DNA from 2 places in the Planococcus sp. SSTMD024 genome. Region 1 is predicted to be linked to the other one. Evidence: riboswitches for the same ligand, from Rfam matches in the RefSeq annotation. Region 1 holds a riboswitch; the other holds the start of a gene.
What was found. Region 1 has a riboswitch for cyclic di-GMP ahead of flgB (flagellar basal body rod protein FlgB). Riboswitches for the same ligand answer to the same signal wherever they lie in the genome.
Positions count from the first base shown of each region.

Region 2: linked by a shared signal. The riboswitch ahead of AB9R92_RS10100 (amidase) and the one ahead of flgB (flagellar basal body rod protein FlgB) in region 1 are both predicted to bind cyclic di-GMP.

Region 1 covers NZ_JBGGNS010000020.1:50,820-54,233, forward strand. The annotation lists gene AB9R92_RS06035 (flagellar hook-basal body protein) at 1-685, opposite strand, end outside; gene AB9R92_RS06040 (flagellar hook-basal body protein) at 701-1,504, opposite strand; cyclic di-GMP riboswitch class I at 1,720-1,806, shown strand; gene flgB (flagellar basal body rod protein FlgB) at 1,884-2,279, shown strand; gene flgC (flagellar basal body rod protein FlgC) at 2,285-2,737, shown strand; gene fliE (flagellar hook-basal body complex protein FliE) at 2,763-3,059, shown strand; gene fliF (flagellar basal-body MS-ring/collar protein FliF) at 3,082-3,414, shown strand, end outside.
Region 2 covers NZ_JBGGNS010000022.1:258,562-261,975, reverse strand. The annotation lists gene AB9R92_RS10105 (M20/M25/M40 family metallo-hydrolase) at 1-770, opposite strand, end outside; cyclic di-GMP riboswitch class I at 1,593-1,684, shown strand; gene AB9R92_RS10100 (amidase) at 1,729-2,610, shown strand; gene AB9R92_RS10095 (diguanylate cyclase) at 2,865-3,414, shown strand, end outside.

The sequences.
Region 1 (3,414 bases):
TTTCCAGCACCGCTTGAGAAATGGGGGAACCCCCTAGTTCCAAGGCACCGGTGGCAATTTGTTCAGCTTCAGTGCCTGGCAAGCGGTAGCGATTATCGCCTGCTTTTTCCAGAAGGGCGGCACGGTTGATTTGAGCGGTACCGAATTGGAAGGTTTCAGCTGCTTGGCCGGCATAAGTTGCCGTCACGACGCCGTTTGACCCGATGTTCAATTCATCGTATCCGGCAGCAAACGTAATTGGTGTCCCGTCAGCGTCCAAAACCGAATCGCCGGAAGCGGTGACAAGTGCCAAGCGGCCGCTGCCTGGAATCGGCTCGGCTTGGAACGATCCATTTCGGGTGTAATAAACGCCATCCTCATTGGAAACGCGGAAATAGCTATTCGGGGAATCGATCGCAAAGTCCAGTTCGCGGCCCGTTTCCTGCATCTGCCCGAGCGAATGGCGGGTGATGGCATCGGATAACAGTGTGCCCCCGCCGATGCGCAGCCCGTTCGGCGTGCTCCGGCCGATTTCATTGGCAGGCCCGGCTTGCTTATTCACGCTATGGAGCAACGCGTCCGCAAAATTGGCTTCTTGTTTTTTATAGCCGGTCGTATTGACGTTGGCGACATTATTGGCAATCATGTCGATTTTTTTCTGCAGTTCGCGCATCGAGCTGCTCGCTGCATTCATTTGGATGTTCATATGCTTGGCTCCTTATCAGACCCGGCCGATTTCGTTGACCGCTTTTTCCATGCTGCGGTCATAGGCCTGGATCACTTTTTGGTTGGATTCGAATCCGCGGTAAGCGGTCATCATGTCGGTCATCGTGCGGGTCAAATCGACATTCGACTGTTCGATGAAGCCTTGCTTGACGAAACGCTCGGCGTCACCGGCCAGTGCCGGGGCGCCTGCATCGTCTCCTGCCCACGCAAGCAAGTTATGGCCTTGCTTGATCAATTGTTCCGGTTCATCCGTTGCCCCGATCCAGATGCTTCCGGCACCTACGCCATCCGAACGCGTGAGTTCGCCGTTCGTTTGGACAGAAAATTCGCCATCGCCGACTTGCAGCGGCTGGAGGTTGTCACCGAGCACACGCTGCCCGAAACTGGTCGCAAGGAATCCTTCCGCGTCGACCGTGAATTGCCCGTTGCGCGTATAGCGGACGTCGCCTTCTTCTGTTTCAACCGCAAACAATAAAGTTCCGCGTTCGCCGGTTTCATCGTCTAGCGGCAAATTATCATTGACCAAAGCGAAATCGGTCGCATTGCCCGTTTCGCGTATCGGCCCTTGCAAAAAGGAAGGAATCGCTTCCTGCACGTAAACACCAGTGGAAAGCCGGCCGATCGGCGCAGGCTGATTGGCATTCTGCGCTTTAATCAATTGCTGTGGAAACGAGCGAATCGCTGCTTCGTCTGTCTTAAATCCGGGAGTATTGGAATTTGATAGATTATTTGTCAATATTTGTTGACTTCTGTTTTGAGACATCATTCCTGAAGTGGCTGTGTATAATCCTCGGAACATATTACCTATTCACTCCTTAAAATATAGTCTTATAGACTATAATTTCATTGTCATATCCCTATTTTAACAGAAAACCGTAGATTAAATGGAAAAAATAGTAGAATTTTTTTATAAAATAAAATAGCCAAAATAAAAAAAGCATGATACTATACCGAGGTAGTAAAGACTAAAAATGATTCGAAAAGACGAGTTTAAAGAAAAATATACCCATATCATGACGATAATAGCAAACTTATACGAAAGTTAAGGACGCAAAGCTACGGGTCTAACTGTCTAAGACACATGATCGCCGAGCCGCCGAAAGATGGTAGATTTGTCTCAAATCCACCTTTTTCAAAGTGGGTTTTTTATTTGGTCAAATTCGGGACGGGGGAGAAAAATGATGAATATCTTTCCATCAAGCATTCAAAAAATGGAGCAGGCCTTGTCGACTTCGACATTGAAACAGCGTGTCCATGCCGGCAATATCGCCAATGTCGATACGGCGAACTATAAAAGCAAGCAAGTGAATTTTCAGCAGGCAATGGAGCAGGCGAGCGCTTCGCGTATGAATAGTTACCGCACTGATGTACGCCATTTGGAGTTCCAGAGCGGGGCGGGGGCAACGCCAGTGACGGTCAACCACAATACGAAAATGACGCCGAATGGCAATAATGTCGACATGGATTTTGAAATGGCGGAACTGGCGAAAAACCAGTTATGGTATAACGCCGTTACAGAGCGGGTCAACGGCAAGTTCTCGAGCTTGCGTTCGGTCATCAATGAAGGGAGATAAAACGCATGTCTTTGTTTAATGGTCTGAATATTAGCGCGTCCGGATTAACCGCCAACCGTTTGCGGATGGATGTCGTGTCTTCGAATATCGCCAATGCCAATACGAACCGTGCCGAATTGGTCAACGGGGAATGGGTGCCGTACCGCCGCAAGACCGTGGAATTGTCGACCGCCGGCGCATCACCTTTCGCCAAGCAATTAACGGCCGCCATGGAAAATAAAGGGGCCGGGGCAGGCGTTAAAGCGAGCGCCATCCGGGAAGATGCGACGCCGTTTCCAGTCACTTACGATCCGGAACATCCGGATGCCGATGCGGAAGGGTATGTCCGCACGTCGAATGTGGATCCGATTAAGGAAATGGTCGATTTGATGTCGGCGACACGTTCCTATGAAGCGAACGTCACGGCGATGAACGCTTCGAAAAGCATGTTCATGAAAGCACTCGAAATCGGGAAGTAACGAAGTTTAGTTAAGGAGGGGCAGCATGGAGAAAATTGCACAGCTGCAGACACCGTTTCTGCAAAATCAATTCCTGGAAAAAATGCAGCCGGAGCCGCAAGCGACAGGGTTCGGGGATGTTTTCAAAAATGCGTTGAAAGAAGTCAGCGCGGCACAAAATGTATCTGATAAAAAGACGGACCAGTTGCTGACGGGTGAAGTGAAAGATGTCCATGAAGTGATGATTGCGTCGCAAAAAGCGAGCTTGTCGCTGCAAATGACGATGCAAGTGCGCAATAAAGTGGTGGAAGCGTACCAAGAAGTGATGAGAATGCAAGTATGAAAAAAACTAAGGTGTGCGATCAATGAAAGAAAAGTTCGAAACCTATAAAACCAAAACAAAAGAGTCCTGGGGCAGTTTATCAAAAGCGACCAAATGGCTGATGGCCGCGTCCTTTTTCATCACTTTGCTTGCTTTGGGGCTTTTTGTTTTCTTCAATAGCCAATCCGATATGTCGCCCTTGTATTCCAATTTGGACCCAGCGGAAGCGGGCGAAATCAAGGCAGCGATCGAAAGCCAAGGAATTCCGGTCGAAGTGTCGACGGACGGTTCGACGATTTCCGTTCCCGAAGAACAAGTCGCCGGCTTGAAAGTGAGTTTAGCGGCAGAAGGCTTGCCCAAAAACGGCAATGTCACG
Region 2 (3,414 bases), on a different contig from region 1:
TCAAGGCATTTCCGATGATTCAGGGAACGGACTTCCGCGACGAGATCCAACTGGTCCATGACAATGTTCATCGCCGTGCCGCCATGTATTTGGCCAATATTGGCCGTCGTCTCTTCGTCGATCCGCCCAAGCTTCATCCGTGCAATCGCGCGCGCCGCGACTTCAATGGCGGATATTCCTTTTTCCGGCTCCAGTCCCGCATGAGCTGCACGCCCCAAAACGCGGATGTTGAGGCGGTGCATCGTCGGACTCGCCGTGATGATGCCGCCGACCGGACCGCCATTATCCAGCACATATCCGTACTTCGCATGCACTTGATCCATATCCACTGCCTTCACTCCAAGCAAGCCGACCTCTTCACCAGGTGTCAAAATAAATTCCAGTGGGCCATGCCGGACGTTGCGCTCTTTCAACCTCTTGATCAGCTCGAGCATGATTGCGATGCCGGCCTTGTCATCCGCCCCTAAAATGGTCGTCTGGTCCGATTCGACGCGCCCGCCCGTTTCGATCGGCTGAATCCCCTGTCCCGGAGTGACCGTGTCGATGTGTGCAGAGAAAAATAACGGCTCGATTGAAGCCTCGCCGTCAAGACGGGCAATAAAATTATTGGCGCCTAAGCCTGTCTGCGCCATCGTGTCATCTTCCCAAATGTCCAATCCGAGTTCTTTAAAACGCCGGATCAGTTCTTTTTGGAACGGCCCTTCAGCGAACGATTCCGAGTCAATTCGAACAAGCTCCTTGAACTCCTTGACTAAACGTTCTGTAGACATCTTTGTCCCTCCTGTTCCTCGTTTCGTATTCAATTCCCTTTACAAAGTGAGTAGCACCGGCGGATGGGCTGCTTGTCCGTTGGGAACAGTACTGAGAACCTCCCTTCAATTTATGCATGCAAAAACGTGGCGTCTGCAGGATGCCCGCATTTTGTATTTGTCGCTTCGATTTGTTTGTAAGGTTTGGAGCTATCGATAATTTGGTTGAAGAAATATGTATACAGTTGTTGCCTCAAACTATGTAGGGATGGCGTAATGCGAAGGGTGATTTTTGAGGAAGCGTGCATCGGGTGAAAGTTTTTGACGTCTACTTAGATGCTCATGCGTTAAATGGAAAAATTTTAAATAAAAACAAATCTAATTTCCTTGCATAAACTATACAATTTAGCGTTTATCTAATAGTAAAGAACTACATATAAATAATATAACCTTAGTTACCCGATTATTCAGAAAAATAACCCGATTTTTAGCTATAGTGAATTTTTTTGTTGGATTACCATTGAATTCATGATACGTAACGCTGCATCTTACTAAAAATCAAATTCCGTAATCGTCAAGTGGCACTTTGCAATGCACAAGCAATCGGAAAGGTTTTTTTACGCCCCCTCCTTTCTCTGTGTTCCAGCCTGCAAAGTGTTGAAAAATGCTTTGCCTAACAATTTATGGGTAATGATGAATAACAGGAACTCATGGATATAATTCTTTAATGGAAAGGACTTGGCATGATACAAGCTCTAATTTCTCGATAAGTTTCATGTAAAAGCTTTAATAGGTAAATAGATACTATTTTAATGCAACATACTGGAATTATAATAATGAAAAAACTGTAAAAGGCAAACTTACCTGAAAAGGAAGGACGCAAAGCCATGAGCCTACCCACTGCTTTAGCAGTGCACGGTCGTCAGGTTGCCAGGCATCCATTCTGTGGGCCTTGGCTGACAGAATGGAGGAAAAGAATATGTTGAAGAAAGCGGCGATGTTGATGTTCGCGATGTCACTTATGCTGGCGTTCAGCCAGGCAGAAAACGCACAGGCAAGCGGCGATGCGCCTGATACCCGTGCCACTTGGCTATGGAATCCGTGGATGTTCGTGGAAGATGAAGGAGCAGTGCTCGCTTTTCTCGAAAATAAAAACGTCAATAAAGTATATGTTCAGATCGACCGCGACATTCCCAAAAATACGTACCGCAGCTTTGTCACACAAGCGCACGAACGCGGCATAGCCGTATTCGCACTCGACGGAGCGCCGTCTTGGGTTGCGCCAAAAGGCTATATGAACCAGAACATGTTGATGAACTGGCTGGGCACTTACCAAAGCGGATCGATAAAGCAGGCAGAGTTTGATGGCATCCATTTGGATGTGGAGCCTTATTTATACAGCGGCTGGAATTCGAACCGCGCTGCTACGGTGAAGTCTTATCAATCGCTTTTGCAAAGAGCCGCGGTGAGCTCTGCGCAGCTGAACTTGCCCCTTGAAGCCGACATGCCATTCTGGTTTGACGAAATCACTTACAAGAATACGTTCGGCAACGGATTATTGGCCGAATGGGTCATTGCCAATACGGACGGGGTAACATTGATGGCTTACCGGGATTCCGCGCCGATGATCATCGACATCGTCAAAAACGAAATCGCCATGGCCGAAAAATACGGCAAATTTGTAGTAGTCGGCGTAGAAACAGGCGTGACCGACGAGGGCAGCATCATCACTTTTGCCGAAGAAGGCGAAGTGTTCATGAATGCGCAATTGGCTGAAGTGGCCGCTCATTACTCAGGACACCCCGCTTACGGAGGAATTGCTGTCCACCATGTCGGCAGCTGGATGACGCTTAAACCATGACAAGACCGGACACTTTTCCTGATTTTTGGAAGTGTCTTTTTATTTTTTCCACGGATAGCGGATTTTCAAAATACCGCAATTCGAATAGTAAATACCTTACTAACAGGGCGAATGATGGTATTCTAGAAGTGGAAAATATTATCTATTTAACTATTTAAATGACATATTAAGGAATGCTTTTCGTCATATACCAGCTCTTGGCACATCATTTTCCCAGATGTCTTGAGAGATTCTTTTAAGGAAGGTGAAAGAAATTGGCCCAAACAGATTACAAAGCTTTGCTCGCCAATCGCATGGAACGGGATTTCTCGAAGTGGGCAGCTCAAGAAACTGTACAAGAGCGTGAAGTCTATCGATTTTTGCACACGATGAAAGGGACCGCGGGAACGATCGGCATGATGGAGCTATCCGACTTTTGCGCAAGCAAGCTGGATGCGTTCTCTGAACAGAGCAGTGAGTTGCTGGCTGTCGATTCGCTTCAGGGATTCATGTCTTCGTTCCGAAATTATTTTACAGCGGAAGAGGCTGCAAACGAGAAAGAGACGGAGTTGGAAACGCCCAAAAGCAGAGCTTCAAATGAAGAAGCCCTCGTATTGGTTATCGATTCCGATGCCGAATTCGCCACGAAGCTCAAAGAGATATTGGAGCCTAAAGGCATTCCTGTCGTCATCGCGCTGGATGGCCAAAAAGGCACGGAACTATTTTACACAATCCATCCGCAGATGGTGTTAGTGGATGCGAAGCTGCCGGATGCCGACGGATTCAACCTGGCCGAAAGACTCGCTGAAGCCGGCAGAAGCCGCC